Regions from separate parts of the Paracerasibacillus soli genome, predicted to be linked through region 4. Evidence: riboswitches for the same ligand, from Rfam matches in the RefSeq annotation. Region 4 holds a riboswitch; each other region holds the start of a gene.

Region 1 (3,147 bases), on a different contig from region 4:
GCAATGATTGTAAATCAGTCTCATTTTTTGGATCATTCGGTTTTCGTATTGACTTACGATAAAATAAATAAGCTAATAATAGTGCTACTCCACCTGAAATAAGCGAGAGCACAAGGCCTTTATCGGCAACTGCGCCTATATCAGTTCCAGCAGATTTTGCTGATAAACTAGGAGCTACTTGCACAATGTAGTCAGAAGAAAGTGCCATACCCTGCCCTGCAATCGCAATCGCGACAGCAGCAGTCATTGCCGGTAAACCAGAGCGAACTGCAGCTGGTACTAACAGAGCACAAATAAGCGGAACAGCTGGTGTTGGCCAAAAGAATAGAGATATGACATACGTCACAACGACCAAAACAAAGAAGGAAATGTGACCATTAACCATCCACTTTTGAATTGGTTGAATCATCCGTTCATCTGCGCGTAAATCTCGCAAAGAATGGAGCAAGGCCAACATAAACGTGATAATTAAAAAGATATTAAATAACTCTTGTGCAGCCACTAGATTAGCATTGAAAATTGCTGTAAAACCATCAATAACATTTCCTTTATATACCCACGCAATAATAAATGTACCTAAAAGCGTCGGTAATACAACACCTTTACGAAAAATCATCGTAACGATAATCGCCAATGTAAACAATCCGTATAACAAGTGCGTTAAAGTTAAATCCACATGACCCCATCCTTCCAGCATGGACTGTGCTATAACCTATGCACCGCATATGAACATAGTGAAGGATAGACAATTATATTTTTATAATTATTTCATTCAAAAATCCGATCATAATGATGAAAAAAGGGATAACCCATTTTCTTAGGATTATCCCTTACTTGTGAGCGGAGCATGTTTGTTACACTGCCTTTTTAAGTAATGCTTTTGGTTGCTGATTAAATAACAAAAATGTACCTAATACACAAATAATTGTGGACGGTAACATGTATGAAATATTATACATAAATGACCATGCCCAGTAATTCCAACCATCTGGAGTTGATTCCGCCCAAAAAATAACACCTGCAAATAAGTGACATAAGAAACGTAAGACAGATCCTAATATGATACCTGCCGTTATATAAGATAAGTATGTTTTTATTTGTCTATCTTTTACTGCCTCACTAATTTTGCGCGCAAAGATACCAGCAAATCCTAATACTGTAAAGGCGAGACCATATTCTATAAGAACTTGAAACGGGTTTAAAATATACCCACCAAAAAGTAACTTTAAACAGCCTAATAAAAATCCAGCTAACAGACCACCCTTTAATCCCCATCTAAAAGCGATAAGAAAAATCGGTATCATCACGAGTGATATAGAACCGCCATTCCCCCAGATTTTAAATTTTAAGAACGGTACATTGTCTAGAATAAATGCTAAAGCTGTAAACAAAGCAACTTCTATTAAAAATAATGTGCGCTGTCTATCCACGTCAAACTTCCTCCCCCTCATAGTGTTGTTAAAACAACGCAAAAAAAGCAATGCCAAGGGGAAGCTTCCTGATGGGAAAAATTCCGCTCACAACATTGCTTATGAACCATCAAAAAAGCCACCATCCCTACGCTAGTTCTAACTAACAGGTTCAAAGGGTCTGAACTTCACGTTCACTCTCAGCCGATAGGCTCCCCCTGAGGCTCTACTATTCGCTTTTTTTGTCACTATTAATCATATCGTACCTTTTATCTTTATGCAAGGTTCATTGACGACTTAGGTATGCTTCTACCCCAAGCATGCATAAATCAATTGCTTGCTCCCGAAACTCAACTTTACTTAAATCAACGATAATAGATTTCATGTTATTATTGAGCTTTCAACATTTGGACCATTTTATCCTCGTATTGCCGTTTCTTCTTCTTATTGTTAACTCGTTCAAAGTATGTAATAACATCTGCCAATGCTTCTTCGAGTAGTTGCTGATTATTACCTTGTTTAAAGTATGTTATCGCCTTTTCATAGTATTCTGTGGCGACTAGATGATTTGGTTTATTTTGTTTTTCAAAACAGTATGCAAACTGCATATATATCATCCCTAATTTAGTAGATGGGCGTAGAACTTGCTGTTCATATAGACGTGTTGCCTGATCATAGAACGGTATCGCCAACTCATAGTTTTCATCATAAAAATGATAATAACCAATGTCTGTTAAAACCTCAGCAAATAAGACTGTGTTACGATTGTTTCCTTCACTCAATATTGTTAAAGCTTCTTTTAACAAGTTGTAAACAAGCTGTTTATTTTCTTCCAATGTGTATAATTTCGCAAGACTAATCGTACTATGAAGCAACACATTATGTTCTTTCTTTTGTTCAGCAATTGCACGAGCTTTAGTCAAATAAGCAATTGCCTCTTCTACTTCGTTAACTTTCGCATAATTTTGGCCAATCTTGAAGTGCAAAATGAGTTGATATTTATCTTCGGCAAGATTATCAAAATGTTTTAAGGCCTTTTTGTAATATTTATTCGCCCTAATAAATTTATCCAAATTCTCCTCTGCTTCCCCAAGAATCATATAACAACGTGCAAGTTTTATTTCATTTGCTCCTTCTCTTTCACACATCATGACGACTTTCGACATAATTCGTCGACATAATTTATGATCGCTTAAAAAAGCGATTTGGCCTAATATAATCAGTTCATCGCTTGTAGCATTGGTCCTTTGTTCATATTGCTTTTGAATTATTTCTTTAGAGGAAATATATTCTTTCATCTCTGCATAAGAAATTGCTTCCATATAGCAGAGTAAATGTTCTACATCTAATCCAACTTTATTTTGTTTTCTAAAATCCCCTATTTTGGCAACAACATTCGGGTAATGCCCTCGTTTAAATTCCTCTCGTAGGATAGATAATCCTTCAAAATTATGCTTTTCCAATACCTTAGTTAGCGCTTTATCTATATTTATAATTTCTAGCATGAAACTCCCTCCATTCTATTCACCATTGTTACTATATTTAGCTAGTTTTAAACGAGGGACTAAATTTATTTGATTTTCATATTTTCCGATGAATAAATATCCACCGTCATTCTGCCATTTTTTGCTGAGGCACGAATTAATAAAGCTTGGTTATATTCATTTTTAAAAACAAAGTCTGGTCCCCACCAACTTACTGTCGCATCTTTACCAGGTGGAACGTATGGAACCTCTCG
Region 2 (3,147 bases), on a different contig from region 4:
CATGCTGTTATCACAGAACCTAATAGGCATCCACCGCCTGTAACTTTTGTTAAATAAGGATGTCCTGTTATATTTTCAGAGACTTTATTTTTGGTGCAGATGATATCCGTTTTTCCGGTAACGACAACAGCTGTTTCATATTTGTTTGCTACTTTACGTGCAATATCTATCGCGCTTTCATCCCCTAATGAATCGACACCTTTTACTTCCCAAGGTGTATCGGCTAGATAAGCGATTTCTCCCGCATTTCCTTTAATAACAGTTGGCTTTACTTTAGATAAAACTTGATGAATATAATTTGCTCGATAAGATGTAGCTGCTATACCAACTGGATCAATAACAACAGGAATACCATATTTATTAGCAGTTTTCCCGGCTGCTATCATAGCTGGAAGGTCTTTTTCTGTAGGAGTTCCGATGTTAATGAATACGCCATTAGAGTGGGATGTCATTTCATCTACTTCTTCCAGTGCTTTTGCCATAACTGGACTACCACCAAAAGAAAGTAGTCCATCAGCGACAAAATTCATCGTAACTTCATTCGTTAAATGATGAATGAGTGGGTTCTTTTCACGAACTTGATGGATGATTGCTTGATTCATGATTTGATCTCCTCCAATTTTGTTGTTTCGTTTATTCGTGGTGCCCAGTGATTCGTTGGGCCGCTTCCGTTGCCAAGTGGAAGTGAATGTTTGATAGCCAATGTAATATAAGTTTTCGATCTTTTTACAGCATCATAGAAAGATGCACCTTGTGCTAAAAATGCCGTTATGGCAGCTGATAGTGTACAGCCAGTACCATGTGAATTTTTAGTTTCAATTCGCTGTGCGGAAAAAGTAAACATGTTGTTCCCATCATACAGAAAATCAACAGCATCACCTTTTATATGTCCACCTTTTATGAGAGCGGCTTGTGCACCGTAATGTTTCACAATTTGTATCGCTGCTTCTTTCATGTCGTCTTCCGTATTAATTTTTTCGCCAATGATTGTTTCAGCTTCTGGAATATTTGGTGTGACAACAGTCGCCAATGGTAATAGATGGTTACATAAATATTGCTGTGCTTGCGTTGAAATAAGTGGATCACCACTTGTCGCAACCATGACAGGATCCATGATGTAAGGTGCATTAATCTCAGGAACCCTTTTTTCTATGACTTTCATCATGTCAACATTTGCAATCATGCCTGTTTTAAAGGCATGGATTGGCATGTCATTCATAATAGATGTGAGCTGTTGTTCAATCATATCAGTGGGAATGTGGTAAACACCCTGAACACCTGTTGTATTTTGCGCAGTTAAAGAGGTAATGACAGACATCCCGTATGATTGTAATTCTTGAAAGGTTTTTAAATCAGCCTGTATACCTGCCCCACCACTTGGATCAGAACCAGCAATCGTTAAAGCACATGGAATATGTTTCATCAATAAACACCTCGAATATTATTTTCTCGTATTCTAGTCTTGCAAACGTATAGAAATACAGATCTTTAATAGCTTCGATATTGGATAAACTTCCTTACTTCCATTCTTCTAAGAACTAAAACACCAATCAATGCACCCGAGATACTACTAACCAAAAAGGATGGTAGAAAGAAAAAGATACCGTGAGCACTCCCCATGACCCAATTGGCAAATGGAACGCAGAAAAGGGAAGCGATAATCCCAGTTCCTAGTATTTCCCCGATAGCAGCTAACCGCCTACTCTTAAATTTTTGATAAAAAACTCCAGCAATCATTGCTCCAAATATCCCTCCTGGAAATGCTAGTAATGTCCCAAGACCAAGTAGATTTCTTACGAGACCAATCATGAATGCAATTATAATAGCCGGTCCTGGCCCGAGTGTTACTGCTGAAACGACATTCACTGCATGTTGGACGGGATAAGCCTTGGCAATACCAGCTGGAAACCAAAGAAATTGTGCACCTACAACACCAATGGCTACGAATACAGCCATTGTGATAAGCAATCTTGTTTTATTCATTTCATGCAAACCTCCTTAATATTGGTGGAACGATGGACATCTAAAACAGAAAAAATCAAGTTCAGCATGCATGAACCTGATTTCCGATGAGTGAAATAGAAGATGACAAGTTTTGTCGGTCCTACTTCCCTCCGCTGGTATCATCCAGATCAGGTTCAAAAGAGTTGGAATGCTTTTCGCTTTCCTCTCAGCCCAAAAGTTTTGGGCACCCCTAGTAGTGATTAAAACTAATAATCTATCTGCTTTTTTTGTTTTTCATAGCCGTAGTATATTTGTTCCGGTTCACCCCAATCAAGTTCATTTGGCAGGCTTAGACCTGTTTTGACTGTGCAAAAGCGGCAACTACTTGTACAGTACTAGTGCGACCCAAAATCATAAAGGTTGCCCACTGTCTTTTGCTTCAGCATGCATGAAAATCTAAAAAGGACCGCATCCATGGGGGATGCAGTCCTTTTGCATGACATATAAAGGTCATGTATGTAAACTGCACTTCCCCACGCCGGTATTATCCGGATCGGGTGCAAAGAGTCAGGACAAATCTGTCCTTCTCAGCTATTGAAGCTCCCCTAGTGCGAATATCCAATTTTTCTAACAATACTATCATATCGGTAATTTTCTAAACTGTAAAGTAAATGGGACTCGTTACTGGCTTTACGCTCATATCACATGCTAAGTTAACTGTTGTTTAGCAAATTCACGATACAATGCATGTGTTTTCAACAGCTTATCATGTGTACCCATCCCAGTAATTTTACCTTTATCTATAAAAATAATATGATCTGCATGTACAATAGTTGAAAGTCTGTGGGCAATCATAAAAGTTGTTCTACCTTCCATCAGTCGGGAAAGTGCTTCTTGTACGATTCCTTCTGATTGACTATCTAGGCTGGCAGTTGCCTCATCCATTAATAAGATTTTAGGGTTGCGGAGAAATGCACGTGCGATGGCTATGCGTTGACGTTGTCCACCCGATAGTTTAATGCCACGCTCGCCGATTTCCGTATCTAATTTTTGTGGGAATCCAATGATAAATTGATCCGCATACGCCATCTTCGTAACTTCCCAAAGTCTTTCATCTGAAATATTTTGATCCTCTAATCCATAACATAAATTTTCCCGAATAGTACCTGCCATCATCGGGCTATCCTGGGAAACATAGCCAAT
Region 3 (3,147 bases), on a different contig from region 4:
TATTAGTAACAATTCCAACCGTGATTGGAAAGGTAACAATTATGGGGGCAGGCCTCGGTGGCTGGGGAATAGCTTTCCTATTTGCATCTGCAATTGGATTTATTATTACTTCCATTGTCGATTCATTCCAAGGTGCAACTGCTTAAATAATGAAGTAAATATGAATGGAAAAAGAGTGCATGTAATATTAAAGTGTGCTCTTTTTTTAATGGGGAAATTCGGGCTTTTTAGGATCAATTTGATATTCTGTATAAAAAGTGAATTTGCGTCCACACCATATTATGAGATACTTTACGCTATCATCTATTGGTAAAATAATAATTTTCGTTATAAAAGGACATAGTAAACATGCAAAGGAGGCTATTACGATGTCTGAGGAAAATAAAAATCGTCGAAGAGATAAAGGAAAACAGAAAAATATCGCGAATAAGTATGACACGAGCCCAAAACATGATGTGGAGATCTCAGAGGAAAGTGAATTTCTTAACCTAGATGGTAAGAAAAACAAGCGTAAGCGTAAATAACTACATGTTAGGTTATAATCAAAACGCAGAACAAATAGAAATAAGCTGGCCTATCACCAGCTTATTTTTTTAGACATACTCCCGTCTGATTAAGTGCTAAAATATCGCTTCTGTAGAATTTTTCGCTTTTTGCGAGTGTGGCTTCTATAGCCTACCAACCTCAACACATAACATACACCGCAGTTACTTAAAGTACTAACTATTAGATTCCCTGATCTTATATTCAAGTATATTTTTTATTGGATAACCATGTTTCCTTTGTGTAAGACATTTCCCAGAAATGGAGTTCGTATTCTTTTGCAATAACAAATTGTTCTTTTACTTTTTCTTTCTCCTTTTCATTCATGTCTGCAACAAGTGTATTTAACATGTCAATCATTTCGCTTGTTGCATCTTGAAACCAGTCGCTTGCATACATTTTAATCCAATTACGATAAATATCCGGTTCAGGTGTAGCGTTTTCATTTTTCTTACCTATGTCAGCATATAGCCAATAACAAGGTAGCATTGCCGCGACAGTATGAGCTAAGTTCCCGGACATTGTCGCACGGTATAAATGAGATGTATATGCGTAAGCTGTCGGAGCAGGTTTAAAGTTTCCCACCTCGTCTTGCGTGATATTTAAAATTGCTGCGTGTTCATTGTGAACCGTTAATTCAGCTTCAGCAGTAGAGCTTGCTTTTTTCGCCAAAATTGCTGTTAGTTTAAAGTCATCTGCTTGTGAAGCCGCAATCGCATGAATTTTACCGTAATGTTTTAAGTAATAAATGTCTTGTAAAATATAATACTTAAAAGTATCTAGCGGTAAATCTCCTCTTACAATCCCTTGAACAAATGGATGATTCAAACTTTGTTCCCAGCTATCTTTTGTAGCCATCTTCAATTGATCAGTAAACTGCATAAAAAAATCCTCCTCTAATCTTTTTTTCTAAAGACTAGTAGAAGGAAGCATTACAAAATAAAGCAAGGTGCACAAATAGGGCGCAAAGCTATTTTAAGAAAAATCTACTTCCCTCCGCTGGTCCTAACCAGATCAGGTTCTAAGGGTGCTAAATTTACATTTATCTCAGCCAATATGGCGCCCCTAGTAGAAAAATTATTATATTCGATTCAACTCCTATGCTAGCAAAGAATCATAATAAGTCAAGTTTTCACTTTGATAATATTGAAGATTAAGAGTTTTTACGTGGTAACCAAAGAGATCGGATTTGAAAAGTGAATGGAAATCTAATGGAAAGCACTATGTATCAAATTTACAATTTGAAATTGGAAAGGGGCCTCTAATAAAGGGGCCCCTACTGTTTCAATGTAACATACAAGTATATTTTTATACTTCCCATAGACACGATGGGAAGCGTTTTATATTTTTCTTTATACGTTTTATAAAGAACTTTCATCGGACCTTCATAAAAAAGGTCAACGTTAACCGCGGTAAAAGTTCCACTCTCGTTTTCTAACTTAAGCAACGTTAGCCCTACCTACTCTAACGTCCCTGCGACCCCTTAGTCGCGCCAGAGTGAATAAGCATCCTCAAAAACAAATGCAGAATGCCAGCTACTCACATGTTACAGCAACCTTACTATAATCTCATATAAACATTTATTTGTCAACATATTTCCTTAGCGAATATCTTTTCGTGTAAAAAGCCAATTTGAAAGGTAAATGGAAGCAATGAGCAAAATTATATTTACACTTGATAAAATAAGGATGGGATGTGTTGGAATGTAGTGTAAGATTATAATGGATGGTTCTAAGTTATTTAATTGTATAAAACCATCAATAGGTTGTGCATAGGTAGACATTTCCAAGAAAGCATAAAATCCTATAAAGAATAAAACAATGACGACTACCGTCGAGAATAGAAAAGAACGAATCGCAAAGTAGATCGGTATGATGATAGCTGCAATACTCACACTCATACTAAGTAATATACATACATCTTTCCAACCATATACGTAAATAGCTTGATAATCAAAGAAATAAAATAAATGTCCAAGTCCAGTTTGAAATATAATGAGAGACAATGAAATTAGAAAAAAAGAGACATATCTACTTGCTACAATTGCTAATTTAGACTGTGGCAAACTTACAAAGAAGGATTCAGTATGTTTTTTACGATCATAATAAAATAACGTGATGATAAAGCTGCTGATTGCGAAAATTAATATGAAAGACGGGGTACTTGTTAAAAAGTAAGTTATCCCTACAAGGAAAAAAACTAATAGATATTGTAGGGGCGAGTTTAACATGACATCCGCTTTTATAGATTGAAGCATATTGGCCATCCTTTCCAAATTAGATAATATCTCGTTTTGTAAAAAATCGAAAAGATATAATATAAGATAGATAGAGACATGCGATTGAAATAACAAAACCAAATCCAATGGTTATATTCGGATTTTCCACGAAAAACATAACTTTCGCAATGAACCAATCAGGTATATTTGCTAGTACCCCTAATGCCCGTGAATTGATGAAGATGATAAAAGCTAATGTACTTAAAAATACGACTATACCTTGTATGATTAAACTTTTGTAGGCAGATTGAAAATAGTAATAAAAAGGTAAAGAAATCGCAAGTAATATGAACGTGATATGAAGTGTGAGAATCCCTTGCGAAATA
Region 4 (3,147 bases):
TTTTAAAATCATTAGAAGATCCAATTAATATTACACTTGCCGTACTTATTGCAGGATTACTATTTAAATGGTTCCAATCTCCTTTAGAAAAAGGGATTCAACTTGCAAGTGATAAAACGCCGTTTCCACTTTTTGTTGCATTAATTGTTGTTGTCTTAGGACTTTTGTCAAGCGTTATAACAGCGATTATTGCAGCACTTGTACTCGTATTAATTGTAAGTGTTCTAAAGTTAGACCGTCAGTCAGAAATAAGACTTGTCGTGTTAGCTTGTTTTTCAATAGGTTTGGGGGCTGCCTTAACGCCAATTGGAGAACCACTTTCCACGATTACAACAAGTAAATTAAATGAGCACTTTTTCTATTTAATGGATTTAATTGGTCCTTATGTCATAGTAGGAATTATTGGTTTGGGAATTTTAACAGCGCTTTGGATTAAGCCGGTTCAAGCTAAAAATTCCTTAGCTGGAGATAAGCAGACAGAAACGTATGGGGAAATTTTGATACGTAGTGTGAAAATCTATTTATTTGTGATGGGTCTCACGTTACTAGGAGCTGGTTTTGAACCGTTAATTAATCGATTTTTAATTGGTCTAAATCCGTTTATTTTGTATTGGGTGAATATGCTATCGGCGATACTTGATAATGCAACATTAGCTTCAGCAGAAATTAGTCCGGAGATGACTGCTGGGACGATAAAGGCAATCTTACTTGGGCTACTAATTAGTGGTGGAATGCTCATACCTGGTAATATTCCAAATATCATTTCTGCGGGAAAGTTAAATATTACGAGTAAAGAGTGGGCACGTTACGGCTTACCAATTGGACTAGTTGTTATGGCAATATATTTTGTTGTGTTGTTAATTTTTTAAAAACAGTTGAAATGCTTTACTTTACAAATAAAATTGTCATGCTATGATGAGAGTAGAAAGCTGCATAGAAATGAAAAGCACTAGGGGAGCTGTTTATCGGCTGAGAGGAACTTATTGTTCTGACCCTTTGCACCCGATCTAGATAATACTAGCGTGGGGAAGTGTAGTCGGTGTGTTCGGCATACTCAATTTTTTAATGTGTATGGTATTCATGAATATTGAAGACTGCATTCCCCTGGGATGCAGTCTTTTTGCATCCAAATTATCCTGAAATATGCAGTTTGAAAACAAGGGAGGATATGGAGATGGCAAATCAAGTTTGTGGTAATACGCAGATAGTGGGAGCAAGTTTTTCACTGTACCCAATGTGTGACCGTTTTGTGGATATCATTTTAGAGACGTTGGAGAAAGTAGACACTTCAAAGGTTTGGGTAAAAACGGACGATGTGACAACGACTGTGAGAGGAAAAGCTGTCCATGTATTTGATGTAACAAGGGCAGTATTTTTACAAGCTGCACAAACGGGGGAACATGTCGCATTTCAAGCTACATATTCTGTTGGTTGTCCGGGGGATTCAGCTGGAGATGTCTATTTAATTGAAGATGACAATCCGGTAAATGTGCAGAACACAGGGTCTATTAAGCAATATATTGCCGCAAAGTTTTCACTTTATCCACTTGGTGGTGGTCAGTATATGGATGTTATTTATGAACAAATTGAAGCAATGAAAGACTTTGTTTCTGTTTCCCCAGCCCATTATGCGACAAGATTAACAGGTGACGCACAGAATGTTTTCAGTGGTTTAGAAAAGGTCTTTAACGCGACAAAAAATGCGGGTTCAACACATACAGTGATGACGGTAACCATTTCTGCTAACAGTCCTTCACATCAGGATGTTGATATACATGCGTAATTGGCGCTTTAAAGAAATTGTTGTGATGGCTGCGCTGTCAGTTGTCTTTGGTGTTGTATATCTGGCGTTTTTACCTTTAGGAAAATTACTAGTTGGTTTGATGGGACCAATTGGATATGATTTCATTTTTGGAATTTGGTTTATCGTTTCAATTATTGCGGCCTATATCATTCGTAAACCAGGGGCAGCATTTTTATCAGAAACAATTGCAGCGATGGTGGAAGTGCTTATCGGAAATGCAACAGGGCCGATGTTGATCATTACAGGTATGGTACAAGGAATTGGAGCAGAAGCAGTTTTTGCAGCTACAAGATGGAAAAATTATGCGACATGGGTACTAATGGCTGCTGGAGTTGGATCATCCGTAACAAGTTTCACATATGGTTATTTCATGAGTGGATATAGTGCACTTTCAACTCATTATGTCATCGCAATGTTCGTTACTCGGGTCATTAGTGGTGCGCTTATTGCTGGACTTTTAGGGAAAGCGTTAAGTGATGGATTAGCTAGAACAGGTGTATTAGCTAACTTCGCCATAGGGAAAGAAAAGCGAAAGGGTCGTGTAGCATGAAAAATAAGCCATTCGTTTATGTTGAGAATCTCTCATTACGCTTTGATCATACAAATGAAATAGAAACATTATCCAATATTAGTTTTGCCATGCAAGAAGGGGAAAGTCTTCTCCTTCTTGGCCCAAGTGGCAGTGGTAAAAGTACGTTAACATTTTGTTTAAATGGCCTATATCCGCGAGAGTTAGATGGAGAAATGACTGGGGATATTGTCATTGCAGGAAAAAGAACAAACGATTATCAACCAGGTGAACTAAGTCAGTTTGTCGGTGTTGTTTTCCAAGACCCTGAAACACAATTCTGTATGTTAACTGTAGAGGATGAAATTGCATTTGGCTTGGAAAATATGTGTACGCCATATGAAAAAATGTCAGCAAAGATTGATGAAGTATTAGCGCTTGTAGGTTTATCGAAATATAAAACTGCTACCATTGCGCGACTATCAGGAGGGCAAAAACAAAAGCTTGCACTTGCATGCATTTTGGCACTTGAACCAAAACTACTAATTTTAGACGAACCGACGGCGAATTTGGATCCAGTTTCGGCCAAAGAAGTGATGAAAACAATAAAGAAATTAAAAGAAAAAGTAAATTGTTCACTCATTATAATCGAACATCAATTAGATGGTTGGACAGATGTAGCTGAACGTTGTATTTTATTAAATCAAAAAGGGAATATCTTTTTTGATGGATCATTACGTGATGCGATTGCCCACGAATATCCAAAATTAATAGAGGAAGGTATTTGGCTACCAAAAGTTGCACAATATGTACTTCATCATATGGAGCATGTACC

What was found. Region 4 has a riboswitch for thiamine pyrophosphate ahead of ACFFIS_RS16770 (YkoF family thiamine/hydroxymethylpyrimidine-binding protein). Riboswitches for the same ligand answer to the same signal wherever they lie in the genome.
Region 1: it holds a riboswitch for thiamine pyrophosphate, as region 4 does, so the genes downstream of both, thiT (energy-coupled thiamine transporter ThiT) here and ACFFIS_RS16770 (YkoF family thiamine/hydroxymethylpyrimidine-binding protein) in region 4, are expected to answer to the same signal.
Region 2: it holds a riboswitch for thiamine pyrophosphate, as region 4 does, so the genes downstream of both, thiW (energy coupling factor transporter S component ThiW) here and ACFFIS_RS16770 (YkoF family thiamine/hydroxymethylpyrimidine-binding protein) in region 4, are expected to answer to the same signal.
Region 3: it holds a riboswitch for thiamine pyrophosphate, as region 4 does, so the genes downstream of both, tenA (thiaminase II) here and ACFFIS_RS16770 (YkoF family thiamine/hydroxymethylpyrimidine-binding protein) in region 4, are expected to answer to the same signal.

The regions. Positions count from the first base shown of each region.
Region 1 is NZ_JBHLWL010000040.1:238,402-241,548, forward strand. It holds gene ACFFIS_RS12300 (hypothetical protein) at 1-676, opposite strand, end outside; gene thiT (energy-coupled thiamine transporter ThiT) at 855-1,430, opposite strand; TPP riboswitch at 1,538-1,638, opposite strand; gene ACFFIS_RS12310 (tetratricopeptide repeat protein) at 1,799-2,914, opposite strand; gene ACFFIS_RS12315 (VanW family protein) at 2,980-3,147, opposite strand, start outside.
Region 2 is NZ_JBHLWL010000061.1:89,580-92,726, reverse strand. It holds gene thiM (hydroxyethylthiazole kinase) at 1-602, opposite strand, end outside; gene thiD (bifunctional hydroxymethylpyrimidine kinase/phosphomethylpyrimidine kinase) at 599-1,423, opposite strand; gene thiW (energy coupling factor transporter S component ThiW) at 1,489-1,983, opposite strand; TPP riboswitch at 2,093-2,206, opposite strand; partial or broken gene ACFFIS_RS14970 (lipoyl synthase) at 2,253-2,383, opposite strand; TPP riboswitch at 2,458-2,561, opposite strand; gene ACFFIS_RS14965 (ABC transporter ATP-binding protein) at 2,653-3,147, opposite strand, start outside.
Region 3 is NZ_JBHLWL010000067.1:49,221-52,367, reverse strand. It holds gene ACFFIS_RS17120 (hypothetical protein) at 1-146, shown strand, start outside; gene ACFFIS_RS17115 (hypothetical protein) at 369-524, shown strand; gene tenA (thiaminase II) at 748-1,425, opposite strand; TPP riboswitch at 1,518-1,620, opposite strand; gene ACFFIS_RS17105 (ABC-2 transporter permease) at 2,144-2,800, opposite strand; gene ACFFIS_RS17100 (ABC-2 transporter permease) at 2,820-3,147, opposite strand, start outside.
Region 4 is NZ_JBHLWL010000065.1:122,921-126,067, reverse strand. It holds gene ACFFIS_RS16775 (DUF1646 family protein) at 1-869, shown strand, start outside; TPP riboswitch at 942-1,046, shown strand; gene ACFFIS_RS16770 (YkoF family thiamine/hydroxymethylpyrimidine-binding protein) at 1,175-1,783, shown strand; gene ACFFIS_RS16765 (ECF transporter S component) at 1,776-2,354, shown strand; gene ACFFIS_RS16760 (ABC transporter ATP-binding protein) at 2,351-3,147, shown strand, end outside.